4 regions of the Pseudomonas sp. MWU13-2517 genome follow, and region 3 is predicted to be linked to each of the others. Evidence: predicted binding sites of a transcription regulator. Region 3 holds the regulator's gene; each other region holds the start of a gene.

The links. Region 3 encodes FliA, which starts transcription of late flagellar genes. Its sites were predicted from a motif close to CTAAAGTTTNNNNNNNNNNNGCCGNTAA; they were not measured.
Region 1: the regulator FliA is predicted to act here: its motif matches at 3,180-3,207, upstream of M5B97_RS20825 (methyl-accepting chemotaxis protein).
Region 2: the regulator FliA is predicted to act here: its motif matches at 4,445-4,472, upstream of flgM (flagellar biosynthesis anti-sigma factor FlgM).
Region 4: the regulator FliA is predicted to act here: its motif matches at 4,302-4,329, upstream of M5B97_RS12040 (methyl-accepting chemotaxis protein).

The regions. Positions count from the first base shown of each region.
Region 1 covers NZ_JALMFA010000014.1:180,426-187,561, forward strand. The annotation lists gene M5B97_RS20800 (NAD-dependent succinate-semialdehyde dehydrogenase) at 1-515, shown strand, start outside; gene M5B97_RS20805 (LysR substrate-binding domain-containing protein) at 584-1,492, shown strand; gene M5B97_RS20810 (MmcQ/YjbR family DNA-binding protein) at 1,489-1,845, shown strand; gene M5B97_RS20815 (DUF1294 domain-containing protein) at 1,834-2,217, opposite strand; gene M5B97_RS20820 (undecaprenyl-diphosphate phosphatase) at 2,214-3,044, opposite strand; gene M5B97_RS20825 (methyl-accepting chemotaxis protein) at 3,274-4,908, shown strand; gene pnuC (nicotinamide riboside transporter PnuC) at 5,011-5,574, shown strand; gene M5B97_RS20835 (AAA family ATPase) at 5,571-6,092, shown strand; gene ggt (gamma-glutamyltransferase) at 6,141-7,136, opposite strand, start outside.
Region 2 covers NZ_JALMFA010000025.1:41,119-48,254, forward strand. The annotation lists gene flgD (flagellar hook assembly protein FlgD) at 1-603, opposite strand, end outside; gene flgC (flagellar basal body rod protein FlgC) at 620-1,063, opposite strand; gene flgB (flagellar basal body rod protein FlgB) at 1,067-1,474, opposite strand; gene cheR (protein-glutamate O-methyltransferase CheR) at 1,708-2,535, opposite strand; gene M5B97_RS27095 (chemotaxis protein CheV) at 2,582-3,514, opposite strand; gene flgA (flagellar basal body P-ring formation chaperone FlgA) at 3,604-4,365, shown strand; gene flgM (flagellar biosynthesis anti-sigma factor FlgM) at 4,509-4,832, shown strand; gene M5B97_RS27110 (flagellar protein FlgN) at 4,881-5,351, shown strand; gene M5B97_RS27115 (flagellar brake protein) at 5,448-6,197, shown strand; gene M5B97_RS27120 (MFS transporter) at 6,258-7,136, opposite strand, start outside.
Region 3 covers NZ_JALMFA010000005.1:8,696-15,831, forward strand. The annotation lists gene M5B97_RS08595 (protein phosphatase CheZ) at 1-491, opposite strand, end outside; gene M5B97_RS08600 (chemotaxis response regulator CheY) at 510-884, opposite strand; gene fliA (RNA polymerase sigma factor FliA) at 1,053-1,793, opposite strand; gene fleN (flagellar synthesis regulator FleN) at 1,790-2,623, opposite strand; gene flhF (flagellar biosynthesis protein FlhF) at 2,729-4,045, opposite strand; gene flhA (flagellar biosynthesis protein FlhA) at 4,058-6,187, opposite strand; gene M5B97_RS08625 (cold-shock protein) at 6,321-6,524, opposite strand; gene M5B97_RS08630 (cold shock domain-containing protein) at 6,569-6,772, opposite strand; gene flhB (flagellar biosynthesis protein FlhB) at 6,940-7,136, opposite strand, start outside.
Region 4 covers NZ_JALMFA010000007.1:119,302-126,437, reverse strand. The annotation lists gene tgt (tRNA guanosine(34) transglycosylase Tgt) at 1-804, opposite strand, end outside; gene queA (tRNA preQ1(34) S-adenosylmethionine ribosyltransferase-isomerase QueA) at 810-1,859, opposite strand; tRNA gene M5B97_RS12060 (tRNA-Leu) at 1,968-2,052, shown strand; partial or broken gene M5B97_RS12055 (antirestriction protein ArdR) at 2,349-2,598, shown strand; gene M5B97_RS12050 (hypothetical protein) at 2,610-3,059, shown strand; gene M5B97_RS12045 (endonuclease NucS domain-containing protein) at 3,199-3,999, shown strand; gene M5B97_RS12040 (methyl-accepting chemotaxis protein) at 4,448-5,944, shown strand; gene M5B97_RS12035 (SDR family oxidoreductase) at 6,022-6,888, opposite strand; gene M5B97_RS12030 (AraC family transcriptional regulator) at 6,994-7,136, shown strand, end outside.

The sequences.
Region 1 (7,136 bases), on a different contig from region 3:
AAATCGACGTGGGCCAGGGCCTGCGTGAAGACTTTGTGGTCGGGCCGCTGGTCAATCAACTGGGCTTCGACAAGGTCGCGCGCCTGGTGGAAGACGCCAAGGCTGCCGGCGCCAGGATATTGATGGGCGGCAAGCCCCACGCCAAGGGTGGCCTGTTCTATGAGCCGACGGTGCTGACGGGCCTGCAGGATGACTCACCGCTGGCAACCGAGGAAATCTTCGGGCCGGTGTTTGCCATCTACTCGTTCAAGGATGAGCAAGAAGTCATCGCCCGCGCCAACCATACCGAGTTCGGCCTGGCGGCCTATGCCTATACCAGCGCACTCGGTCGCTCGTTGCGTCTGTCGCGCCAATTGGAGGCCGGAATGGTGATTCTCAACTCGGGTTCGGTGGGCACGGCGTCGATTCCATTTGGCGGCATCAAGCAATCCGGCTACGGCCGCGAAGGCAGCTATTACGGGATCGACGAGTATGTGCATGTGAAATATGTGCTGATGGGCGGCGCACAATTTTAAATCCAGAAGTAGATTTGTACGGATCAGGCGCGGATAGTTCGTCCCATTGACAGGACAATGGGACGACCATGCAAGACCTCAACGACCTCTACTATTTCGCGAAAGTTGTCGAATCCGGCGGTTTCGCGGCGGCCGGCCGGCTGCTGGGCATTCCCAAATCACGCCTGTCGCGGCGCATTGCCGAACTCGAAGAACGCCTGGGGGCCCGCCTGCTGCAGCGCACCACCCGGCAACTGACCCTCACCGCCGTGGGTGAACGCTACTTGCGCCATTGCCAGGCAATGTTGCTGGAAGCGGAAATGGCCGATGAGGCCGTGGCCAGCATGTCCAGCGAGCCCCGTGGACGCCTGCGGGTCAGTTGCCCGGTGGGCATGGCGCAGCACATGCTGCCGGACATGGTCGCCGGGTTTCTCGCCGCTCATCCGCTGGTTCAACTGGAAATGACCTTGGTCAACCGCCGTGTGGACCTTGTGGCTGAAGGTATCGACGTCGCCCTGCGCGTGCGCGAACAGGGGGATGAAGACCCGCTGCTGGTCACCAAGCGCCTGCGCCAGGCCCAGACGGCACTGGTGGCCAGCCCTGCTTTTATACATGACCGGCAGATCAACACCCTCGAAGACCTCAAGCAACTGCCGATGCTCGGCGCCCTGGAGGCGGACCGCATGGTGCATCAGCGCATTCTCGACCCGCATGGGCATCCCCATGAACTGGTGATGGAGGCCCGGCTGGGTATCGACGACTTCATCGTCCGCAAGGCCAGTGCAATCATGGGCCTGGGTTTTACCGTGCTGCCGATGATGTATTGCGAAGAAGAGTTGGCCAGCGGCCGCTTGGTACAACTGCTACCTGAATGGTCGTTGCCGGGGGGCTGGTTGCAGGCGGTTTACCCGCATCGGCGAGGCGTGCTGCCGGCCATTCGTGCCTGGATCGACTTTCTTGAAGAAGGCTTCAAAGGTTGCGGAGATCGACTGCTATGAAGATGAACGAAGAACAAGTCGCCACCTTCTGCCTGGGCCTGCCCGGCGCGCGGGAAGACTACAAATGGGGCGGCGTGCGGGTGTTCTCGATTGCCGGCAACAAGATGTTCGCCGTGCAAAACCTGCGCGGTGACTCGCTGGCATTCAAGGTCGACAAGGAACTGTTCCTCGGCCATGTGGACCGTCCGGGCATTCATCCGGCACCGTACCTGGCCCGTGCGCAGTGGATCATCATGAACACGCCCTACCCGCTGGGCGCCGATGAACTGCGTGGCTTGTTGCAGCGCTCCCACCAGTTGGTGGTCAGCAAACTGCCCAAGCGCACGCAGGTCGGGCTGCGGCTAGAGGACTGAAAACAACGTACCGCCCAGGAACAACTGATCCAGCCAGAACACCTGGTGCAACAGCACGATCACCCAGAACAGCACCTGATAAGACACCTTGCGTGTCTTGTGGCGAAACACCTGCTGGGCAATCAACGCCCCCGGCCAACCACCTGCCAGCTCGACAGCGTGCAGGATGTTTTCCGGGATCCGGCGTGCATCGGTTTGCGCCTTGCGCTTGTCGCTCCAGTACAGGAAAAACGCCACCACGCTGACCACGCCATAGGCCGCCAGCGGGATCAGCGTCTCGCCGCGATACCACAGCAACGCCGCCCCTGTCAGCGGCGCCGCGCACAGCAGTGCAAAGATCGCCGCCTTCAAGCGTGGGTGCTGGAGGCTCATGGTTTGACCGCAGACCAGTCGATCCAACCGAACTGCCAGGTCGCCAGGATCACCAGGCCGAACGCGATCCGGTACCAGGCAAAGGCCGCATAGCTGTGGCTGGCGATGAACTTGAGCAACGCCTTGACCGCGATCATCGCGAAGATGAACGAGGTGACGAAACCAATGGCGAATACCGGCAGGTCATCCGGCTGGAACAAGTGACGGTACTTGTAGCCCGAATACACCGCCGCACCGACCATGGTGGGCATGGCCAGGAAGAACGAGAACTCGGTGGCCGTCTTGCGCGACAGACCGAACAGCAACCCGCCGATGATGGTCGCCCCGGAACGCGAAGTGCCGGGAATCATCGCCAGGCACTGGGCCAGGCCAACCTTGAGCGCCTCCTTCCAGGTGATGTCATCCACGCTGTGTGCGTGTACGGCATGCTGACGGCGCTCGGCCCACAGCATGATCACGCCGCCGATCACCAGCGCAGTGGCCACGGTGATCGGGTTGAACAGGTAGTGCTTGATCAGGTCAGCGAAAATCACGCCCAACACCACGGCCGGCAGCACGGCGATGATCAGGTTGACGGTGAAGCGCTGGGCATTGCGCTGAGTCGGCAAACCGATCACCACGTCGAGGATCTTGCGCCGGAATTCCCACACCACCGCCAGGATCGCACCCAACTGAATGATGATGTTGAACGCTTCAAAACGCTCGCCACCGAAACCGATCAAGTCGGCTACGATAATCTGGTGACCGGTGCTGGAGATCGGCAGGAACTCCGTCAACCCCTCCACCACGCCAAGAATCAATGCCTGTATGGCGGTCCAAAAATCCATATTTCCCCCAAAGGTCATGCGCGAGGCACGCCTCGTCAGTCTTTTCTAGTGGTTCAATGATGATGAGTGCGCTGAAGGCCAGGCGTTGGATAATCCACGCCGGACTGCAAAAATTCCGTGAAAAATCAGGCAGTACTCAGGTTTTCCGATTACGGGCCGAAAGCCTATCAGACACGCCGGAAATGTCGAAGCAGCACCACAACTATAAAAAGCATGGAGTGACAGGACGATGAACAGTTTGCGCAACATGTCGATCAGCCGACGTCTCTGGCTGATCCTGATAGTCGCCGTGCTGATGCTGTTGACCTTGAGTTTGCTGATGCTCAAGCAGATCCATGGGGATCTCTACCAGGCCAAGCGCCAACAGACCCAACACGTGGTCCAGACCGCCAGTGGCGTACTGGCGTATTACCAGAACCTTGAGAAAACCGGCGTGCTGACCCGGGAAGCGGCGCAGCAGCAAGCCCTGAGCGCGGTGCGCGGGTTGCGTTATGACCACGATGATTACTTCTGGATCAATGACCTCACGCCCGTGATGATCATGCACCCGGCCAACCCCAAGTTGGATGGCCAGAACCTCTCGGCGATTCGCGACCCGGACGGGTTTGCGGTATTCAACGAGTTCGTCAGCCTGGCCAAGGCCAAGGGCGCGGGTATCGTCAGCTATCGCTGGCCAAAACCGGGAGCCGAAGCCCCGGTGGAGAAAACTTCGTATATCCAACTGTTCGAGCCGTGGGGCTGGATCATCGGCTCCGGCGTGTACGTGGATGACGTCCAGGCCGAATTCAAGGTGCAAGTGTGGAGAACCTCGTTCATCAGCCTGGCAATCGCTGCGGTGATGGCATTGCTGGTGCTGCTGATTGCCCGCAGCATCCTGCACCCGTTGCAACAGGCCGTAAACGCCATGGCCAATATCGCCAGTGGCGAAAGCGACCTGACCCGTAGCCTCGACACCCACGGGCGCGACGAAGTCACCCAACTGTCCCTGCACTTCAATGCCTTCACGACAAAACTGCGCCAGGTGATCGGCCAGTTGCAGGCCTGCGCCAACGCGCTGGGCCAGTCGTCCACGGAGCTTGGCACCAATGCCAGCCAGGCCCATGACCGCAGCCAGCAACAGTCGCAGCAGATGGAACTGGTGGCGACGGCCATCAATGAAGTCACCTATGGCGTGCAGGACGTGGCGAAAAACGCCGAGCACGCCGCCAGCGAAATGCGCGACGCCCAGGCTCAAGCGCAACAGGGCCAGGTGAACATCGACGGCAGCCTGCAACAGATCGACCGGCTCTCCGGCACCATCGGCCAGGCCGTGGAAGTGATCCGCACGCTGTCCAGCGAAAGTACGCAGATCGGCAGCGTGCTTGAGGTGATCCGCTCCATCGCCGACCAGACCAACCTGCTGGCGCTCAACGCGGCGATTGAAGCCGCCCGCGCCGGCGAGCAAGGCCGCGGCTTTGCGGTGGTGGCCGATGAAGTCCGCCTGCTGGCCCAACGCACGCAGAAGTCCACCGCTGAAATCCAGGTGATGATCGAGCGCCTGCAAGGTCATTCGGAAGCGGCGGTCAAGGTCATCAGTGACAGTCACACGGCCTCGCAACTGACCATTGAGCAAGCGGGCCAGGCCGGCGCCAGCCTCACGGCCATCGGCCAGGCGCTGCACAACCTCAACGGGCTGAACGCGTCAATCGCCAGCGCCACCCTGCAACAGGCGCATGTCGTGGAAGACATCAACCAGAACGTGACCGAAGCGGCCGGTTTGTCCCATAGCACGGCGTTGGCGGCGCAGCAGTCCAGCGTGGCCAGTGAACAGCTGCGCGCCTTGAGCGAACAACTTGACGCGCTCCTGCGCCAATTCAAGGTCTAGCGCGTTTCCACAGGTGGGAGAGAGCTTGCGCCCTCCCACATTGGTCCCTCCCCATTTTGAAGTTACAATCACCGCCCTCTTCGACTCTCCCAAGGAACCGCCATGTCCGGGCTTGAATTGTTCGCCGCCGCTCTGGGGGTGATCGCTGTCTGGCTGACGGTCAAACAAAACCCCTGGTGCTGGCCCATCGGCCTGGTGATGGTCTTGCTCTACACCTGGGTATTCTTCGACGTAAAGCTCTATTCCGACATGCTGCTGCAGGTGGTCTACGCCGCCCTGCAACTCTACGGCTGGTGGCAATGGACCCGCGCCGGCGAGGTCAGGCAAGGCCGCCAGGTGACCAGCCTGGGCTGGCCTGCGATCACGACCAGCCTGGCCATCGGCGCGGTATTCAGCCTGCTGCTTGGCGCCGCCATGGCCCATTGGACCGACGCCGCCCAACCCTGGCTCGACGCGGCCCTCACCGGCTTCAGCCTGGTGGCACAACTGTGGATGGCGCAAAAACGCGTGCAGTGCTGGCCCTTGTGGATCGCCGTGGACGTGATCTTCGTTGGGCTGTTTCTCTATAAGGGCCTGTACCTGACCGCCGCGCTGTATGCACTGTTCACCGTGATCGCCGTGCAAGGCTGGCGTGAATGGCGCACCGACCCGGCGCTGCACGCATGAAGGTGGTGGTATTGGCCGGCCCCGAATCGAGTGGCAAAAGTTGGTTGGCGGCCGAGCTGCACGCCCATTTCGGCGGGCTGATGGTCGGCGAATACGTGCGCGATTTCATCGACCGGCACCAGCGCGACACGACCCTGGCCGACATTCCGGCCATCGCTCGTGGCCAACTGGCCTGGGAAGACGCCGCCCGCGCCGAACAGCCCGACTTGCTGATACTCGACACCCACTTGCTGACCAACACGTTATGGAGCCAGACCCTGTTCGGCGACTACCCGGCCTGGCTCGACAGTGAACTGTTGGCCCGCCGGTACGACTTGCACCTGCTGCTGTCGCCGGAGGATGTGGAATGGACCGCGGACGGTCAGCGCTGCCAACCGCAGTTGGAGGATCGTCGGGCATTCTTCCAGGACAGCCTGGCGTGGATGCAAACGCATCAACAGCCCTTCGTGGTGATTAATGGACATTGGGAAGAGCGCCGGGTCGCGGCGTTTACGGCGGTAGAGCGGCTGTTGCAGTGAGCGGCTTGCCCTGCGCCACCCGGCGCGGTGGCAAGCCGCTCGCTACAGTCAGTAGCCCAACGACAGGCCGGTGTTACGGCGCGGGTCATTCGCCCCGTAGAAACGGTTGTTGCCTACCGGCTTGCCGTCCAGGGACGGCGCGCCGACCAGAATCGCGGCCAGGTGGTTGGCATCCTGCGGGCCGGCAAACTTATGGCCCCAGCTTTCGAGGATCTTCTGGGTGTCGGGGCTTACGGCAAACCGTTCCAGGTTAGTGGTTTCCGGCATCCACTGTTGGTGGAAACGCGGCGCATCCACCGCCTCCTGAATGTTCATCTTGTAGTCGATGACATTGAGGATGGTCAGCAAGGTGGCCGTGATGATACGGCTGCCACCCGGCGTACCCACCACCATCACCGCCTTGCCATCCTTGGTCACGATGGTCGGGCTCATCGATGACAGCGGCGCCTTGCCCGGTGCGATGGCGTTGGCTTCACCCTGGACCAGGCCGTACATGTTCGGCACGCCGACCTTGACGGTGAAGTCATCCATTTCGTCGTTGAGGATCACGCCGGTCTTGCTCGCCATCACGCCGGCACCAAACCAGTCGTTGAGGGTGTAGGTCACCGACACCGCGTTGCCCCACTTGTCGACGATGGAATAGTGGGTGGTGTTATTGCCTTCATGGGGCGAGACGCCTGGCTTGATCGCCTGGGAATCGCCGGCTTTCTGCGGTTCGATGGCGGCGCGCAGCTTGCTGGCGTAATCCTTGTCCAACAGGTGGGCAATCGGGTTCTTCACGAAATCCGGGTCGCCCAGGTAGCTGTTACGGTCCACGTAGGCGTGGCGCATGGCCTCGATCTGATAGTGCAGGCCCTGGGCCGAGTGATAGCCAAGGTCGGCCATCGGATAACCTTCGAGGATGTTCATGATCTGGCAGATCACCACGCCACCCGAGCTTGGAGGCGGCGCCGAGACCACGTGGTAGCCACGGTAATCGCACTCGATAGGCGCCAGTTCACGGGTTTTGTATTTGTCCAGGTCGGCCTGGGTGATGATGCCCTT
Region 2 (7,136 bases), on a different contig from region 3:
GGCAGCCGAGTCACCCTGGTCATTCTTGTAGGTGGCGTTAAAGGTGTAGGTGCCAGCAGGGGCAACCTCACCGTTGTCGTTCTTGCCGTCCCAGATAAAGCTGGCATTCCCGGCACTCTGGGCGCCCATATCAATGGTGCGCACCACGGCTCCGTCCTTGTCAGTGATTTTGACGGAAACGTTACCGGTGGCTGCCGTCACCGCTACCGAGCCGGTCATGCTCTTGCTGGTATCGACGGTGGCTTTGTCGGTCTGGGTGATGATCGAGCGCCCGACCAACGACGATGCCTGCAGCGCTTGCGACGAGCTGAAGTTGCTGGAGATCGCATTCACCGAGTCATTCAGGGTATTGATGCCTTCCAGGCTGCTGAACTGGGCCAATTGCGCCACGAACGCGCCGTTGTCCTGGGGCGACAGTGGGTCTTGGTTTTTCAGTTGGGTCACCAGCAGTTGCAGGAACGCGTCCTTGCCCAGCGACTGATTGCCCGTTGCAGCCTTGGCAGCGCTATCGAGGCTGCTGTTGTTCGTCGCGGTATTGACCTTGGAATTGAACAGGTCCTGAACCGGCGTATTGCCTGAATTAGTGGTATCAACAATGGCCATTATTTGGCGCCCCTTATCACTGACCCAAGGTCAGGACCTTCTGCATCATGGTTTTGGCGGTGTTCATCATTTCCGCATTGGTCTGGAACGAGCGGCTGGCGGAGATCATGTCAGCCATTTCCTCGACCACATTGACGTTGGGGTAGTACACGTAGCCCTTTTCGTTCGCGGCCGGGTGGTTGGGCTCGTAGCGGGCCTCAAGGTTGCTCTGGTCTTCGACCACACCCAGCACCTGCACACCGGAGCCGGCAGCGTCCTGGTTTTGAAACAGCGAATCACTGCCGTTACCCTGGCCACCCTGAAACATAGTGGCGAACACCGGGTGACGGGCGCGATAGGTCTGGTCAATGCTCGAAGACACGGTCTCGGCGTTGGCGATGTTACTGGCGACGGTGTTCAAACGCGTGGTCTGCGCGCTCATGCCACTGCCGGCAATATTGAAAACACTGGACAGGGACATGGCTTATTCTCCACGCAGGGCTGACATCAGCCCTTTGAATTTACTGTTGAGCAGGGTGAAGCTGGCCTGAAAGTTCACCGAGTTCTCGGCATAGGCCGATTGCTCCAACTGGGCGTCGACGGTGTTCTGGTCGATCGACGGTTGCATCGGGGTGCGATACAGCAACGCCTCATCACCACTGCTCAGACCTTGTGCTTCGATATGCCGGCTATTGGTCATATTCAAGGCAAAGGTGCCATTCTTGGTTTTGTCTTGCTGTGCAGCGAGCACAGCAGAGAAATCCAGATCCCGGGCTTTGTAATTCGGGGTGTCGGCGTTGGTAATGTTGTTGGCCAGGACTTCAGCACGCTGGGCGCGGAAGCCCAGGGCTTGTTCGTGAATACCGAGCGCTTTATCGAAGCTGATGCTCATGGCGGAAACCTTTAGGCTGACCTGCTTTTCGTATCTGGGTTATAGCAAGGCTCATGCCAATTCTCCGAACTCCCGTATTTCAAGGGTTTGCGGGATGTTGTCCAGCGGCAATGCCAGAAAAGCGGCAACGGGTTTCCGTGTAGAGCCAGTAAAGCGGCAATGGGGGTTGCCGCTTTGAGGCGAAAAAAAATGGGAGGCCTTTGCGGGGCCTCCCATTTTTATTCAAGGGTGCATCACTTTGCCTGGTAGATGATCCCAGGACTGCATTGCACCATCTGGTAATGATCCGGCAAACCGTTCAACGCTTCCGAGGCCCCGAGGAACAGGTAGCCGCCACGCTTGAGCGTGCCATGGATGCGCAACAGGATGTCTTTCTTCACTTCGGCCGAGAAATAGATCAGCACGTTGCGGCAGAACACCATGTCGAACTTGCCCAGGCTGGCATAACTGTCGAGCAGGTTGAACGAGCGAAACTCCACCCGGTTCTTGATCGGCGGCTTGATCGCCCAACGCCCTGCCCCTTTCGGTTCGAAGTAACGTTGCAGGCGCTCCTGAGAAAGCCCACGGCCCAGAGCCAGGCTGTCGTATTCGCCCGTCTTGCAGTTGGTGAGCATGGTACCGGACAAATCGGTGGCAACAATTTGTGCCCCCGCCTTCAACTGGCCGATGTTGGTTCGCTCAAATTCATCGATGGACATCGAGATCGAATACGGTTCCTGCCCCGACGAACAAGCCGCCGACCAGATGCGCAGGCGCTGGCCCGGACTGGCCTTGATGGCCTCCGGCAGCACTTTGCTCTTGAGTACCTCAAAGGGGTACGTGTCGCGAAACCACAAGGTCTCGTTGGTGGTCATCGCATCGACCACCATTTCCTTGAGCCCACTGCGCGGCTGTCCCTGGATGCGCTGAACCAATTCGCCCAGCGACTTGATACCCTGCTGCTCCATCAGCTTGTTGAGACGGCTGGATACCAGGTACTGCTTGTTTTCACCGAGCAATATGCCACAGGCCTTTTCCAGGAAGACCCGGAACTGTTCGAAATCCAAATTACCCGTAGACAATGATACCGCCTCTTAAATCGTGTGACCGCCAGGGGGGAATGTCCCCCTAGCCATGATCTGCTGCCTTGATCCGGTCGACTACCCGGGATGCCAGGTCATCAGGACGAAATTTGGCCAGGAAGTCATCAGCGCCGACTTTCTTGACCATTGCCTGATTGAATACACCCGACAATGAAGTATGCAGGATGATATGCAATTTTTGCATGCGTGGATCGCTGCGTATTTCAGCCGTGAGGGTATAGCCATCCATTTCCGGCATCTCGATGTCGGAAATCATCATCAGGAATTCCTCCTCCGGCTTCTTGCCCTCATCTACCAGGTTACGCAGGTAATCCAGAGCCTGGCGACCGTCATTGAGCGCCACAACATCTACGCCGACGGTTTGCAGGCAGCGAGTGACCTGCTTGCGCGCGACCGAGGAGTCATCCACGGTCAATACACGCAGGGACACGGCCTTGTGCGCGGTTTCAGCATCCACCACGCCTACCGAGATGGCTTCCGAGGTCGGCGCCACTTCAGCAAGAATTTTTTCCACATCGATGATTTCCACCAATTGGTTATCAACCCGCGTCACTGCCGTGAGGTAGTGATCGCGCCCGGTACCCTTGGGCGGCGGATGGATCTCTTCCCAGTTCATGTTGACGATACGTTCCACCGAGCGCACCAGGAAACCTTGGGTCTTGGTGTTGTATTCCGTGATGATCACGAACGGGCTTCCACGGTCTTGCAAACCAGTGGAGCCCGTAGCCAAGGCCAGGTCAAGAATCGGGATGGTCGCCCCGCGGATATTGGCCACGCCACATACCACCGGACTGGACTTGGGCATGATCGTCAATTTGGGACACTGCAACACTTCCCGCACTTTAAATACATTGATGCCATATAGCTGGGTGCCGTCGAGGCGAAAAAGCAACAACTCCAGGCGATTCTGCCCTACCAGCTGTGTACGCTGGTTTACTGAATCCATTACACCTGCCATGCCTGCACTCCTACGCTAAAACTTTGGGCCATACCTACAGGGCAGAGCGCCCTAACACTAAACGGCACGAGCTTTGCTATTTATTGGCCATGGACATTAAAACGACAGTTTCCCGACACCTTCGCCTTCGCTACCGCAGATTGCTCTGCGTCACGATGGTATTGCTTGCCTTGACGGCAGGCGCCACGGCCCGGGGTGATAACGTCACATTGCCTGATCTACTTATCGGCGTCACGCAGGGCTTTCTTGAGTTCACTGTAGAAGATTATCTGGCAACCACACAAACGCCAGGACGCTACGAGATCCAAGTCAATCAGTTAGACCCTCGCCTACGCATGCCGATGTGCGACAAAGAATTGACTGCAACCTTGGAAAGCCCTGCCCAGCCTATCGGTCGTGTCACGGTCAAAGTACGCTGTGAAGGCACTTCGCCCTGGACCGTGTTCGTGCCGGCTCAAGTCAAATTGTTCCGTGATGTCGTAGTGGTTACGCGCCCGCTGAAGCGGACCGGCATCATCGGTTTCGAAGACGTTGCCCTGCGCGAACGTGATATCAGCCTGATCAACCAGGGGTATCTCACATCGGTAGATCAAGCCATCGGGCAGAAATTGACCCGACCAATGGTCACCGATCAAGTCATCACCTTGGTCCACCTGGAACAGGCCGAGGTGATCCGCAAGGGGGATCAGGTGGTGATTTCCGCCAGCAGCGGCGCACTGACTGTAAAAATGCCGGGGGAAGCACTGTCCAACGGTGGCATGAGCGAGCAGATTCGCGTCAAGAATCTCAACTCCAACCGTGTGATCAAGGCGCAAGTGACGGCGCCGGGACAAGTCGAGGTGGCTTTATAGAGTTCACTGGCATAGGACGCATGCTTTTCCTACACTATGCGCTGAACCTCCGAGCATCGAGATTTATTGTCAATCGCGCCTAAAGTTTATCCGGGTATGGCCGAAAACATGGCAAGCGTCCAAATACCCAGAGGTTTTTTATCATGGTCATTGATTTCAGTCGTTTGAATAACACCCCGGCTTTACCCGGCTCTACGCGCACCGGCGGCGCAAAGGACAGCGTGGAAGCCAAGTCCCAGCCTGCTCCCACCAAGGCAGAGCAGACTGGTGCCAGCCAAAGCGGGGAATCGGTACACCTGAGCAATGAGGCTCAACAGTTGCAGAAGGTCACTGACTCGCTGCGCGATCAACCGGTTGTCAATAAAGCCCGTGTGGCCGAGTTGAAACAGGCTGTCGCCGATGGCAGCTATAAAGTGGACAGCAACCGTGTAGCCAGCAAGCTGCTTAACTTCGAAGCCGAGCGCTAGGCAAAGGCCTGCGCTGGGCTTTTGGACGCTTAAAACCCAAGGCCAGCCATGCACCACGACGAACATTTGCTCCAACTGATCATTGATGATCTAGCGCCGACGCAACATTTGCTCGAGTTGCTCAAAGAAGAATCCCTGGCCCTGTATGGCCGGGATATGCCCTTGCTGGAAGAAATCCTGGCGCGCAAACAATCGCTGATTGTGCTGCTTGAACAACACGGCAAGAAGCGCAGCGAAATTCTTATCAGCCTGGGCCTCCCGGCTGATCACGACGGCCTCGCCCAGCTGGCCAGTCACTCCTCGGTCGGCGACCAACTACTGACGCAGAGCAGTGCGCTCAATCAATTGCTCGCACAATGCCAGGAAGCCAATTTGCTCAACGGTCAGTCGATCCAGCTTCAGCAAGCCACGACCGCCAACCAGTTACGTATACTCCACGGCGGGGAGCCGCCGGCTCTCTACAATGCCCAAGGCTCCACCTCGCGGCTGGTCAAACCGAGCACCCGCAGCCAAGCCTGAGGCCGGTTCACCGCGCGACCTATCCAAGGCACGCCACATACTGGCAAAATGCCCTTTCTTGCGTGTAGTCGTATTTTGTCTGGAGATGGAAGAACCGTGTTCAACGCCCTTAATGCGGAAGATGCCCCGCAGCCACCGAAGGTCCTCACCACGCCTCTGGAAATCGCCGGCACTTTGCGAATGCTGCAGGAAAGCCATGATCCACTGATCATCACCTTCCACGAACGCAGCCAGCGCTTTCAAAGTTACCTGGTAGACGTTGACCGGGACAGCAAGACGCTGGCCCTGGACGAAATGATTCCCCGCGATGGTGAACGCTATCTCGAGAATGGCGAACCCTTCCGCATTGAAGGTTTCCATGACGGAGTGCGGGTTGCCTGGGAAAGCAGTGGTACGCTCGTCATCAGCGAGAAAAGTGGCCACCGCATTTACACCGGCAGCATGCCTGACGAAGTGGTCTACCATCAGCGACGCAATGCCTTCCGCGCAGCGTTGAAGCTGGCGCAGTTGGTGAGTATCGAGCTGGGCGGCGAGAAGCTCAAGGCACCGATCAGTGGCAAGCTGCTGGATATTTCTGCTACCGGCTGCAAGCTGCGCTTTGAAGGCGACATATCCGAGCGCCTGCAACTGGGGCAGGTCTATGACCGTTTCGTCGCCGCCCTGCCCTTTGGCAGCATGAGCACCTCCGTCGAACTGCGTTACCTGCACTTCGAAGACAAGATCAATACCACCTTCGCCGGCGTGCGCTTTCATAACATGAGCGGCCTGGTGCAGCGCCAGGTAGAACGGTTTGTGTACCAGCTACAGCGTGAAGCGCGACGCTTCGACAAGGATGACGATTTTTAAGCTTTGTAAGGCGCGTCAAAAAAACGGGCAGATCCTGAGGGGATCTGCCCGTTTTTACATTCAGGGGCGCGCCTTGCTCAGATGATGAGGGTGATCATCCGGGTCCCGATGCTCCGGCGGAGTATCAGCTGCTACCTCTTCAATCGGTGCTTGCGGACCGGCTTCAGAAACGGGCTCCGCTGCGGCGGTTTGCATCTGCTCCTGCACCACAGCCTCATCGACGCGCGGATCGAGCGCAGCCACCAATGGCGAACTGGACATGCTGTCAGGCATTGCCACGTGATGCAGCGGGGCATCATCAACCTGATGCAGGTTAGTCACTGCCTTCGGCCGGATACGCCAGACCAGAATCAGCGCGCACAGGCTGAAAAACGCGTACAGCATATGGCTGCCGAACACCTTCATCACCACCCCCGCCAATAGCGGCCCGACACTGGCACCAATGCCGTAGGTCACCAGCAGCATAGCTGTCAGCGATACCCGACGATCCCCTTCTACGTGGTCATTGGAAAAGGCCACGGCCAATGGGTACAGGCAGAACTGCACCAACGAACACAAGAATCCCGCTACAAAAAGCACTTCCAACGGTACTTGCGTCATGATCGCCAGCGGTAGAGCAGCCACCGCGAGGCACAAAGCGAAACAGCGAATCAATAATGCGCGGTCATAACGGTCCGATAACCAGCCCAACGGCCACTGCACCACCAGACCGGCAAAAATGCAGCAGCCCATGAACAAACCGACCTGTTCGGTCGTCAACCCCTGCTGGGATGCGTAGAGCGGCGCCAAGCCGTAAAAGGAGCCCACAATCAAGCCTGCTCCCAACACAGTACTCAGCGACTGTGGCACACGCTTGATAAAGAAGCGCGGCTCCATCGGCGCCGGATGTAACGGGGCGGGGTGAATACGCCGAGTCATGGCCACCGGCACCAGGCACAA
Region 3 (7,136 bases):
CTGGAAACCGTGCGGTTATCCTGCTCACTGCGCGACAGGAAACCTTCAACCCGACGCGCCAACTCACGAAACTCTTCCGCGCCCACTTCCCGGCGCATGAAGCGGCCCCAGTCAACGCTGAGGGCCTGGGCTTCGTTGGCCATGCCGGTGACCAGAGGCGTGGCGTTTTCCACCAGGTCCATGGTGCGGTTGGCCGCCGCCTCAGTCAGCTTGACCACATAGGACAGGCGTTCGGTGGCATCGGTGATTTGCGAAATCTCTTCGGCCTGGGGCATGTGCGGGTCAATCTGGAAATTGACGATCGCACTGTGCAGCTCTCGCGTCAGCTTGCCCACTTCCTGATACAGGCCGCGGTCACGAGTCTGGTTGAGCTCATGGATTAACTGCACTGCGTCGCCGAACTGACCTTTTTCAAGGCACTCGACCAACTGAAGAGCATGCTTTTTCAGGGTCGACTCAAAGTCTCCCTGTGACGTTTCATTTTGCTCCATAGCGCCCCCGTGGCAGCATCAATGACCGATGCGTTCGAAGATTTTTTCGATCTTCTCTTTCAAGGCCAATGCGGTGAATGGTTTGACCACGTAACCGTTGACCCCGGCTTGGGCGGCTTCGATGATCTGTTCACGCTTGGCTTCAGCGGTCACCATCAGCACAGGCAGGCTGCGCAGTTTTTCATCGGCGCGCACGTGGCGCAGCAGCTCGATACCGGTCATGCCCGGCATGTTCCAGTCGGTTACCAGAAAGTCGATGGCCCCACTGTTGAGGATCGGAATCGCAGTCAGGCCGTCATCCGCCTCGATCGTGTTGGTGAACCCAAGGTCACGCAACAGATTTTTTATGATCCGCCGCATCGTTGAGAAGTCATCAACGATGAGGATTTTCATGTTCTTGTCCAATTCGACCTCCAAGCAGTCTTAAACGCGCCCAGCACCTGGACGCGCCATTTCAATCAACAGGCGTTACACAAAAAAGGACTGCCCAGGGCACCACGGCACGACCCCGCGAAAGCCTTCGACTTTCGCGGCGCGTCTGCAGTGTCCCCACACTGCCTGTCAGCGCGCGCGCCACTCTCCCAATCGCCCCCGCAAGCGAGCCGCGCACTGGCTATGCAGTTGGCTGACACGCGATTCGCTGACCCCCAGGACCTCACCGATTTCCTTGAGGTTCAGCTCTTCGTCGTAGTACAGCGCCAACACCAGTCGCTCACGCTCCGGCAAATTGGCAATCGCGTCCGCCAACGCCCCCTGGAAACGCTCATCTTCCAAGTCGCGCGACGGTTCGAGATGTGCACTCGCGCCGTCCTCGTGCAGCCCTTCGTGTTCGCCGTCCTGCAACAGGTCGTCGAAACTGAACAGGCGGCTGCCCAAGGTATCGTTCAAAATCCCGTAATAATCATCGAGACTCAATTGGAGTTCGGCCGCAACTTCATGATCTTTAGCGTCGCGACCGGTTTTTGCTTCAATTGCGCGAATTGCGTCACTGACCATTCGCGTATTGCGATGTACCGAACGCGGCGCCCAATCCCCTTTACGCACTTCATCGAGCATCGCACCACGGATACGGATACCCGCATAGGTCTCGAAACTCGCGCCTTTGCTCGCGTCGTATTTGGTCGACACTTCGAGCAGGCCGATCATGCCGGCCTGGATCAGGTCCTCCACCTGCACACTGGCCGGCAGACGCGCCAGCAGGTGGTAGGCGATGCGCTTGACCAGGGGCGCGTAACGCTCGATCAATTCGCCTTGACTGTCACGCGCCGATTTTTTGTAAAGGTTGTAGCCGCTGGATGTCATAGCACCGGTCCTGCGCTCGTCTGATGCACCAATCGCTCGACGAAAAACTCCAGATGCCCACGCGGGTTGGCGGGCAACGGCCAGGTATCGACCTTCTGGGCAATCGCCTTGAACGCCAGCGCGCACTTGGAACGAGGAAACGCTTCATAGACTGCACGCTGCTTTTGCACAGCCTTGCGCACCGACTCGTCGTAGGGAACTGCGCCAACGTATTGTAAGGCCACATCGAGGAAACGGTCCGTGACCTTGGTCAACTTGGCGAACAGGTTTCGGCCTTCCTGCGGGCTTTGGGCCATGTTGGCCAGCACCCGGAAGCGGTTCATGCCGTAGTCACGGTTAAGCAGTTTGATCAGGGCGTAGGCGTCGGTGATCGAGGTGGGTTCATCGCAGACCACCAGCAACACTTCCTGCGCGGCGCGCACGAAGCTGACCACGGATTCGCCGATCCCGGCGGCGGTATCGATCACCAACACGTCGAGGTTGTCGCCGATATCGCTGAACGCCTGGATCAGGCCGGCATGCTGCGCCGGGCTCAGGTGCACCATGCTCTGGGTGCCCGAGGCGGCCGGCACGATGCGAATGCCACCGGGGCCCTGCAGCAGCACATCGCGCAGCTCGCAGCGGCCCTCGATCACGTCGGCGAGGGTGTGTTTGGGTGTCAGCCCCAGCAGAACGTCAACGTTCGCCAGACCCAGGTCAGCATCCAACAGCATGACGCGACGGCCAAGCTCTGCCAGGGCCAGGGACAAATTCACCGACACGTTAGTTTTCCCGACGCCACCTTTGCCGCCGGTCACCGCGATCACCTGTACAGGATGCATGCTGCCCATTTTATTTCTTTACCTTGTCTTGCTTAGACGCAGGCTACATGGCGTGGTCGCGCGAATCGCTTGCAGACCATCAATGTAGATACATTTCACAGTGCTCATCATGCCTCACCCCACCCGTTTTGCCGGGTTGTGGTAAAGGTCGGCGAACATATCAGCCATCGCTTCCTCGCTAGGCTCTTCTTGCATTTGCACACTGACAGCACGGCTGACCAGCTGATGACGACGCGGCAGATGCAAATCATCTGGAATCCGCGGCCCGTCGGTCAGGTAGGCGACCGGTAATTCATGCCCGATAGCCAGGCTCAACACCTCGCCCAGGTTTGCAGTTTCGTCGAGTTTGGTGAGGATGCAACCGGCCAGGCCGCAGCGCTTGTAGCTATGGTACGCAGCGGTAAGAACCTGTTTCTGGCTGGTGGTTGCAAGCACCAGGTAATTTTTCGACTTGATGCCACGCCCGGCCAGGCTTTCCAATTGCATGCGCAGCGCCGGATCGCTGGCTTGCAGGCCGGCGGTATCGATCAACACCACGCGCTTGCGCAACAGCGGGTCAAGGGCGTTGGCCAGGGACTGGCCCGGGTCGACGTGGGTCACCGGCACGTTCAGGATACGGCCCAGGGTCTTGAGCTGTTCCTGGGCGCCAATGCGATAACTGTCCATGCTCACCAGTGCGATGCTCGAAGCACCGTACTTGAGGACATAACGGGCGGCCAGCTTGGCCAGAGTGGTGGTCTTGCCCATGCCGGCGGGGCCGACCATAGCGATCACACCGCCCTCTTCCAGGGGCTCGAGCTCCGGAGTGACGATCATGCGGGCCAAGTGGGCCAGCAACATGCGCCACGCCTGGCGCGGTTCTTCGACTTCGGCAGTCAGCGCCAACAGGTCGCGGGACAACGGCCCCGACAGGCCGATACGCTGCAAGCGACGCCACAGGTTGGCTTGTTGCGGCTTGCTGCCTTGCAGTTGTGTCCAGGCCAATGAACCCAGCTGCACTTCAAGCAGTTCACGCAGACCATTGAGTTCGAAGCGCATCGAGTCGAACACACGCTGATCGACAGCAGCAGCCGGGGCTGGCGCGGCGGGACGTGGCGGCTCGACGAAAGTCGGCTCGACCAGCGGCTCAGCGGCCGTCAGCGGCAGGCCGGCGAATAATTGGCGATTGGTGGAAGCATCGCTGTCGCTGCGCATGCTCAGTTCAGCCTGGGCCGACACAATGCGCGAGGCGGTCTTGCGCAGCTCGTCTTCCAGTTCCATGTTCGGCACGCGCGGCGCCAACGCCGAGGGGGTGTAATCCAGGGCAGCCGTCAGCTCGACACCGCCGGCAATGCGACGGTTACCGATAATCGCGGCATCGGCGCCCAGCTCATCACGGACCAGTTTCATGGCCTGACGCATATCGGCGGCGAAAAAACGCTTAACTTGCATAACCCACTACCCTCAGCCGTTGGGCCCTACTGTCGCGACGATAGTCACTTGCTTGTTGTCAGGAATTTCCTGATAAGCCAAAACGTGCAAATTCGGTACTGCCAAGCGTCCAAAGCGCGACAACATCGCTCGAACCGGGCCAGCCACCAGCAGAATCACCGGATTGCCCGCCATTTCCTGACGCTGCGCCGCTTCGATCAACGAGCGCTGGAGCTTTTCAGCCATGCTTGGCTCCAGCAGGACGCCCTCTTCCTGGCCTTGTCCGGCCTTCTGGATACTATTGAGCAATATTTGTTCCAACCTTGGTTCCAAGGTGATCACAGGCAGCTCGGACTCAATGCCTACAATGCTTTGCACGATGGCGCGGGACAAGCCGACGCGCACGGCCGCCACCAGAGCGGCAGTATCTTGACTCTTGGCGGCATTGTTGGCGATGGCCTCAGCGATGCTGCGAATGTCGCGCACCGGCACTTGCTCGGCGAGCAGCGCCTGCAGCACCTTGAGCAATTGCGACAGCGACAGCACACCCGGCACCAGCTCTTCGGCCAGTTTGGGCGAGGCTTTGGCCAGCAACCCCATCAATTGCTGGACTTCCTCATGACCGATCAGCTCATGGGAGTGCTTGTACAGAATCTGGTTGAGGTGGGTAGCGACCACGGTGCTGGCGTCCACCACGGTGTACCCCAGGGATTGCGCCTGGCTGCGCTGGCTGACTTCGACCCACACCGCTTCCAGGCCAAAAGCCGGATCTTTGGCGGTAATGCCATTGAGTGTGCCGAACACCTGGCCAGGGTTGATCGCCAGCTCACGGTCCGGGTAGATCTCGGCTTCGGCGAGGATCACCCCCATCAGGGTCAGGCGGTAGGCGCTGGGGGCCAGGTCGAGGTTGTCACGGATATGCACGGTCGGCATCAGGAAGCCCAGGTCCTGGGACAGCTTCTTGCGGACCCCCTTGATGCGCGCCAGCAATTGGCCGCCCTGGTTGCGATCCACCAGCGGGATCAGGCGGTAGCCCACTTCCAGGCCGATCATGTCGATAGGGGTCACGTCATCCCAGCCAAGTTCCTTGGTTTCCTGGGCGCGGGCCGGGGATGGCAGCAGCTCCTGCTGGCGGGCGATCTCCTGCTGAGCCAGGACCTTCACCTGGTTCTGCTTGCGCCAGAACAGGTACGCCGCACCGCCCGCCATGACCGCCATGCTCAGGAACGATATGTGCGGCATGCCCGGCACGAGGCCCATGATGGCCATAATGGCTGCGGCCACCGCCAGCGCCTTCGGCGAGGCGAACATCTGGCGGCTGATCTGCTTGCCCATGTCTTCGGAGCCCGAAGCGCGGGTAACCATGATGGCTGCAGCTGTAGATAACAACAGTGATGGCAATTGCGCCACTAAACCGTCACCAATGGTCAGCAATGCGTAGACCTTGCCCGCGTCACCGAAGGTCATGCCGTGCTGGAAGATACCCACCGCCATGCCGCCGATCAGGTTGATGAACAGAATCAGCAGACCCGCAATGGCGTCACCCCGCACGAATTTGCTCGCACCGTCCATGGAACCGTAGAACTCGGCCTCCTGGGCGACTTCCGCACGGCGGGCCTTGGCCTGGCCCTGGTCGATCAGACCGGCGTTGAGGTCGGCGTCGATGGCCATCTGTTTGCCAGGCATCGCATCGAGCGTAAACCGCGCACTCACCTCGGAAATCCGCCCGGCGCCCTTGGTCACCACCACGAAGTTGATGATCATCAGGATCGCGAACACCACGATACCGACCACGTAGTTACCGCCGATCACCACCTCACCGAAGGCCTGGATCACCTTACCGGCGGCGGCGTGGCCGTCCTGGCCGTGCAACATGACCACGCGGGTGGACGCCACGTTCAGCGCCAGGCGCAACAGCGTGGCAATCAGCAGGATCGTGGGGAAAACCGCGAAATCCAGTGGCCGCAGGGCGTAGACGCACACCAGCAGTACCACGACCGACAGGGCAATGTTGAAGGTAAAGAACACGTCCAGCAGGAACGGCGGCATCGGCAACATCATCATTGCCAGCATCACCAGCAACAGCAATGGCACACCCAGATTGCCCCGCGAGAGGTCAGTCAGGGTGCCACGGGCCGTGCTGAGCATTTGAGAGCGATCCACCGGTATTCCTCGTGTCCCTTGAAGCAAAGTTTTGACGCCCGCAGACGCCCTGAAGGCCGGGTTGCAAGAAGCCTTCCAACTTTTACTTCAAGTAACAGATAGGCCCTGCAAGGGCCTGTTACCGGATGCTCTTTTACGCGGGGCGTACCTTTTCGGCCTGAGGGCCTTTCTGCCCCTGGGTTATCTCGAACTCCACCCTGCTACCTTCTTCAAGGGTCTTGAAGCCGTCACCTTGAATCGCGGAATAGTGGACGAACACATCAGTTCCGCCACCGTCCTGAGTGATGAATCCAAAGCCTTTTTCCGCGTTGAACCACTTCACCGTACCTACTGCCATTGCCGTTCTCCTGACGTCTGATACGCACACTTGCATGGGCGTCGCTAGATTCGCTTGACGCTGGTGGCGAATATTCCATCGGGACGGTGGATTCTTTCGAATAACACCCTCTGGCCTTGCGCAAGCCGCACGCCAACCGACCCTTGAAGATCCACCAGTACGTCTTCTTCCTCACCGTCCGGCGCAATCAAGCCACTGCCTCTGTCCAGGTCATAGACCTTGATCGCCCCTTCCGCTACCGACTGCATGCCCCTCTCCCTGCCTCTGGTTGAACCACCTGCGCGCAGCGTAGGACGTCATGGAAGCGCGATAGCGGGAAGCTGACTACTGTCAAAGTTGACAGGTAGACAAAAGTTGGCGACGAGCGGTAATGCCCCGGCAAATCTTAGGCAGAAGAGAGGCGATGGTTTGCAGATCAGGAATCCCGACGCAACTCCGGCGGAATCGGCAGGTCCTTGAGCGGGTCCGGACGCTTGCCCTTGCCCGCGCGGTATTGGCGGATCTGATAGACATACGCCAGCACCTGGGCCACGGCCAGGTACAACCCGGCGGGGATTTCCTGGTCGAGATCGGTGGAATAAAAGATCGACCGCGCAAGCTCCGGCGATTCGA
Region 4 (7,136 bases), on a different contig from region 3:
ACGGGTTGGCATCACGCAATCGAACATGTCCACACCGCGGCGCACACCCTCTACGAGATCTTCCGGTTTGCCAACGCCCATAAGGTAACGAGGTTTGTCAGCAGGCATCAGGCCCGGCAGGTAATCCAGCACCTTGATCATCTCGTGCTTGGGCTCGCCCACCGACAGACCACCGATGGCCAGGCCGTCAAAGCCGATCTTGTCCAAGCCTTCCAACGAGCGCTTGCGCAGGCTTTCATGCATGCCGCCCTGCACGATACCGAACAGTGCGGCGGTATTGTCGCCATGGGCATTCTTCGAGCGCTGCGCCCAACGCAACGACAACTCCATGGAAACGCGCGCGACGTCTTCGTCAGCCGGGTACGGCGTGCATTCGTCGAAAATCATCACGATGTCGGAGCCCAGGTCGCGCTGCACCTGCATCGACTCTTCCGGGCCCATGAACACTTTGGAACCGTCCACCGGCGAGGCGAAGGTCACGCCCTCTTCCTTGATCTTGCGCATGGCACCCAGGCTGAACACCTGGAAACCACCGGAATCGGTAAGGATCGGGCCTTGCCACTTCATGAAGTCATGCAGGTCGCCATGCTTCTTGATCACTTCCGTACCCGGGCGCAGCCACAGGTGGAAAGTGTTACCCAGGATAATCTCGGCGCCGGTGGCGACGATATCGCGCGGCAGCATGCCCTTCACGGTGCCATAAGTACCCACCGGCATGAAGGCCGGGGTCTCGACGGTGCCGCGCGGGAACGTCAGGCGCCCACGCCGGGCTTTACCGTCGGTAGCAAGCAATTCAAACGACATACGACTCATAAGGTTTCCTCTGGGCCGCGTGGCGCCGGGTTACGGGTGATAAACATCGCATCACCGTAGCTGAAAAAACGGTACTCGTTGGCGATGGCTGCGTGGTAAGCAGCCATGGTTTCCGGGTAACCGGCAAATGCCGACACCAGCATCAACAGCGTGGATTCCGGCAGATGAAAGTTGGTGACCAGGCAATCGACCACATGGAACGGCCGCCCTGGATAGATAAAGATATCGGTGTCGCCACTGAACGGCTTGAGCACGCCATCGCGCGCCGCACTCTCCAGGGACCGCACACTGGTGGTGCCCACCGCCACTACGCGCCCGCCACGCGCCTTGCAGGCGTTGACCGCATCCACCACATCCTGGCTGACTTCGAGCCATTCGCTGTGCATATGGTGGTCTTCGATGTTATCCACACGCACCGGCTGAAAGGTCCCGGCCCCCACGTGCAGGGTCACATAGGCGGTCTCGACGCCCTTCGCGGCAATCGCATCCAGCAGCGGCTGATCGAAATGCAGCCCGGCCGTAGGTGCGGCGACGGCGCCCGGGCGCTGCGAGTAAACCGTCTGATAACGCTCGCGGTCCGCGTCTTCGTCGGGACGGTCTATATAAGGAGGCAGCGGCATATGGCCGACGCGCTCCAGCAGCGGCAACACTTGCTCGGCGAACTTGAGTTCGAACAGCGCATCATGACGCGCCACCATCTCGGCTTCGCCACCGCCATCAATCAAGATCGACGAGCCCGGTTTCGGCGACTTGCTGGAGCGCACATGGGCCAGTACGCGATGACTGTCCAGCACCCGCTCAACCAGAATTTCCAGCTTGCCGCCGGAAGCTTTCTGGCCAAACAGCCGCGCCGGAATCACCCGGGTATTGTTGAACACCATCAGATCACCTGGGCGCAAATGCTCAAGCAAATCAGTGAATTGACGGTGTGCGAGGGCACCGCTCACCCCGTCCAGGGTCAGCAGTCGACTGGCGCGACGCTCGGCCAAAGGGTGGCGAGCGATCAGCGAATCAGGGAGCTCAAAAGTAAAGTCAGCAACGCGCATGATGGGGTTCGTCTAGCAGGGCCGGGAAGTCTAGCGGAAATAGTGAAAATTGACCATGAAACGTGATTGACCAACGGTAATCTCATCTCTATACTTCGCCGCCATTGAGCCCTGATGGCGGAATTGGTAGACGCGGCGGATTCAAAATCCGTTTTCGAAAGGAGTGGGAGTTCGAGTCTCCCTCGGGGCACCATCTTAAAAAAAGACCTTGAAATTCAAGGTCTTTTTTTTCGCCTGCAGAAAAGTGCGCGGCCAGCGGAATAACTGTTCACCGCTCACTATCGACCTGAAACACGAGCCACTGTAGGAGCTGGCTTGCCTGCGAAGACGCCAGCCCAAACGCCTCCAAACAACCTGCCTATAGGCACCTATTGTTTCTCGGATGCTCAAGCCCATCTGCGGCGAGAGATTCCCGGTGGGCAGCTTGGAGGGTTGCGAGCGTTTGGAGAAGGAGAATCGTGGTCTGACCCTGATTGCATTTTCGATTGTATTCTGCTGATCGAGACACTACGCGCAATCGCCAAAAAGTGGCGGGCGGGGAGCGAGTAACATCCTGTCGGTAACGTGCTGGTGTGGGAAGGAGAGGTCTACGGCTGGAAGATCGGACTGCGCAATCCGGAATGCGAGCGCCCAGACGCTTATGCTGTGGGACAAAGCTGGACTGGCATTTAAGGCAGAAGGCGGCGACGAGAACAACGGCGCGAAAGCTCGGGTCGCTGTTGACCCTGATCAGCAATAGGAAAGGATGACGTGACTACAGAAAAAACAAAGAAAGCATTTTGGTATTCAGCGTGGGGATTACTTTTTTTGAGTTTGGCGGGGGTTTTGGTAAAGCAGGCATTCGAGGAGCCACCCCAGCCCAGCAAACCCGACTATCTCAGCGACCTGATAATGTTTACCGCGCGAACGATGTCCGGTAATCGCATGATCGACGAAGATACAACTTTCGTTCGTGCAGAAGCGGCTAACAGCCACGCCATAAAGTTCTATTACACGTTGGTAAATTACGACACCAACCCCAGTGACTTTGACTTGAGCACTGCAAAATCAAAAGTCACACGGTCTGTTTGCGACTCTGAAAGGCTAAAAGAACGGTCAATAATGGCACTGGGTGGCACCTATATTTATATCTTCGGCAGTAAAAACGTAAAAGAAATTGGCCGGTTCGACATTAACAAACAGAGCTGTGATAGCCAATGAGTGGGACCGTGCCCCAATGCGCTCTGACGACATAATAATCGATGAATCGGGAACGACAGAGAAAACGGAAATAGTGGCGGAGCTACATTTGGTATCGCTGACCAGATCTAACGCAACACGTAGTGGAAGGAAAAAATCAATGGGACGCCAGATCTACGCAAAAACTACGAGGGAAATCCTCAAAGACATGTTGTTAGAGTGGGACATCCAGCCTGGTCAGGTATTCACTGTTGCTAGGGCACTGCAATGGTTTACTGATCATTGGCCACTGCTGGCTAAGGGAAGTATTCGCGCTCATCTGGTTCAGGCTTCAACAAATGACCCGAGCAGGCTGCATCACCCATCTACGAAAACGACGGATGATCTTCTCTTCAAGGTGGGCCCAGGGCAATACAGGCTTTATGTAGCAGGGCAGGACCCTGCACCGATCCACGAACTCGTGAAAGGCGATGCGGTACAACAGATCGAACAAGGGGAAGATCAAGAAGCCGAGGCGGATCTGTCAGAGACGGAAGCTGAGCCCGGATCAAGTGAATTCTTGCTGGAAAAAGATCTGCAGCGCTATCTCGCCGAAAATTTGTCAATTATCGAACATGGGTTGCGACTCTACGTCGATGAGGAAGACGTGCGTGGTATCGAATATGATGCTGATGGTCGCCGTATCGACATCTTGGCTATCGATCGCGACAACAGCCTGTGCGTCATCGAACTGAAAGTGAGCAAGGGTTATGACCGGGTGATAGGCCAAACTCTCCGCTATGTGAACTGGGTTAGGCGCGAACTTGCCGAGCCAGGCCAAAAGGTTCGAGGGCTGATTATCTGCCGCAAGATGAGCGACGACATACGCTTAGCCGCCGCCGGCATTCCTGGGATTGAACTCTACGAGTATGAGCTCAAGGTGGCCGTATCCAAAGTAGCTGCAATGGAACTACCCCAGTAATCCCCGAACTTTGCTCGTAAGTCGAAGAAAAAGTCGCACCAGGTGCACCAAAGCCCCACCGTCACCGTGGGATCGGCCTGGACGTCGCAGGTCATTCAACTATTGCGGCCCCCAGGGTATCTCCGATTATGAAAGATGAAGCGCAATCAGGCTACAAGCCTATACAAGACGATGTGCTGAGTGGGGTGGAGATACCCAAGATGACATCTGTGGCGACAGATTCCCGGAGGGCAGCCTGGAGGGTTGCGAGCGTTTGGAGAAGAAGAGTCGTGGTCTGACCCTGATTGCATTCGGCCTCCCCCCTAAAGCCCCTCCCAACAACGCCGATAACCTCCTACCACCAATCACCCCCCCGCCCCCCCCCAACAACTGATTCGCTCCCCCGCCTGCGCGTATGGCACGTCGCATGCTTGCCTGACCCTGGACTGTCCACATGGAGTAAGAGTGAATGCCTGCGCAAGCCCGTTTCTTCGAGCACTACCGCAAAGCCGACCGCATCATGCTTGCCCTGATCTGGCTGATGACTCTGTTCTCCCTGGGCCTGGCGTTCTGGCACGACACGCTGCTTCAAGCGCTCTTCGTAGGAGGCGGCACTAGCGTGGTGCTTACCCTGGCTTATCGCGTCATCGGAGGCACTCGCCTGATGCGTTGTGCGCTGGGTGTCGGGCTGATGGTCATGGCGGCGTTGCACATCAACCAGGCCGAGGGTGTCATCGAATCGCACTTCGGTATCTTCGCGCTGTTGGCGGTGCTGACGTTCTACCGCGACTGGCTGCCTATCCTGGTGGCCGCCGTGACCATCGCGGTGCACCACGTGGTGTTCCATGCCTTGCAGCACCAGGGTTTTGCGGTCTTTGTGATGGATCATCGCGGAGGCTGGAGCATGATTTTCGTGCATGCTTTCTACGTGGTGATGGAGACGGTCGCCCTCCTCTACCTCGCGGTGCACAGCCAGAAAGAAGCAGTAGAAAGCCAGGAAATGCTCGAAAAAATGCTCGCCGTCACCACGCGGTTCAGCGGTGAGGCCGCCAAGGGCAAGCCGGAGACAGTCCATGTTTCCCTTGCCACCCGTTTCGACCATTTTCTGACCCAGATCACCGGCCTGATCGACGGCGTCGCCCGCGACTCCCATGGCCTCGGCCAACTCGGCCAGGAGCTGGCCCACGCCAGCGGAACCCTGGAAACAGGCGCGCGCCATCAACTGGCGGAAATCGCTCAAATGACCGGTTCCATGCAGCGCATGGAAGACGCCATGGGCCATATCACCGTGCACGTGGAGCACGCCGTCGAGCACGCGGGTAAAGCCAGCCGGCAGATCATCCGCGGCCAGGAAAGTGTCGGCCGCGCCCAGCAGGAAATCACCCAACTCGCTACCCGCCTAAACGACACCAACGAGACGGTCCAAGGACTGGCCGTGCAAGCCGAACAGATCGGTTCGGTGATGGAAGTCATCAACAGCATCGCCAACCAGACCAATCTGCTGGCCCTCAACGCCGCCATCGAAGCCGCCCGCGCGGGTGAGCAAGGGCGCGGGTTTGCGGTGGTCGCCGATGAGGTACGCAGCCTGGCGCAGCGCACGGCGGTGTCTACCCAGGAGATCAAGTCGATTATTGAAGGGTTGCAACACGGCAGCCGGCTGGCGGTTGAAGCCATGCATGACAGCCGCCAAGGGGTGGAGCGCTGCGTGGAAGACAGCCAACTGGCGGTGGAGATGCTGCGCGCGGTGGGCAATGACATTTCGCAGATTGATCAGTTGAATGGGCAGATCGTGTCGACCACCCGGGAGCAATCCACGGCGAATGCGGAGATTGTGGGACGGCTGCAATCGGTGCAGAGCATTGCGCAGAATACCGCGCAGGATGTAGAGACGTTGGCCAGCAGCAGTGAGCGATTGCCGCCGATTGCGGTGCGGCTGGACGCGTTGGGGCGCCGGTTTCATCAGTAAATGGAAAAGACCTTGAAATCCAAGGTCTTTTTTTCGTCTGGAGAAAAGTGGGCGCCAGATGACTTATCGGCGATCAATCAGCCTTGTAGTGCAGCAAGCGCAGTGGCTATTGACGCGGAGAGTGACGTGGTCGGCCGACCAATCAGTGCACTCATCTGGCAACTTTCGTCGAACAGGGCATCCCGTGCGGCATGATCGTCGGAATCGGCTAACAACTCAGCGACGGGGACAGGCAGCCCGGCGCCCACCAAGGCTGCGTAGAACTCAGCACGAGGCATATTTACGTACTGAAGCGACTTGCCGGTTTGGCGGTTGATTTCGGTCACCATGTCAGCGCGCGTAAACGCACTGTCACCGGCCAACTCGAAAATCCGGTTGCCGCCGATAGGCTGGGTCAGTACTGCCGCCGCCGCATCCGCATAGTCAGCACGCGAAGCCCACGAAATCCTTCCCTCAGCGGCTGAGCCGATGAATGCACCCTGTTCGAGTGCAACGGGCAAGCTGGCAAGGTAGTTCTCGACGTACCAGCCGTTTCGCAGCAAGACGTATGGCAAACCTGATGCGACGATCAAAGCCTCAGTCTCACGGTGCTCAACAGCCAAGTTCATCGGAGAGTGATCGGCATGAAGCAGGCTGGTGTATGCGAGTTGACGTACTCCGGTCTTCTTTGTCGCTTCAATAACGGATGCGTGCTGAGCCACGCGCTGCCCCAGCTCACTGGAAGAGATCAGCAGCACACGCTCGGCCCCAACAAATGCAGTCTCCAACGTTGAAGGGCGTGAATAATCGGCCTCACGCACAACCACCCCGCGTGCGGCCAAGTCGGAGGCTTTGGAGGGGGTACGCACAGCCGCAACAATGCTCGTGGCGGGCACACCCCGGGCGAGCAGCTGGTTGATAACGAGACGGCCAAGTTGGCCGGTAGCACCAGTGACGACAATCATGGGTATAACTCCGGATGTATTGATGATGCGTCCATGGTATTCAACAAAAATTGAACGGATAATGGCTATTCGTACTAATTCCATGTCCAGCAGTCCGGATTATCGATGATAAAAGCAGATCCACTCAGTTCCATATTGCGCGACACCGGCGTCGCACGCAGGCTGCTCGACCTCAGCGATCTGCCGCACGCTCGTGCACTGCGGTTTCCCTGTGAGCGCAGCGTTGGCCTTCATCTGGTATTGCGTGG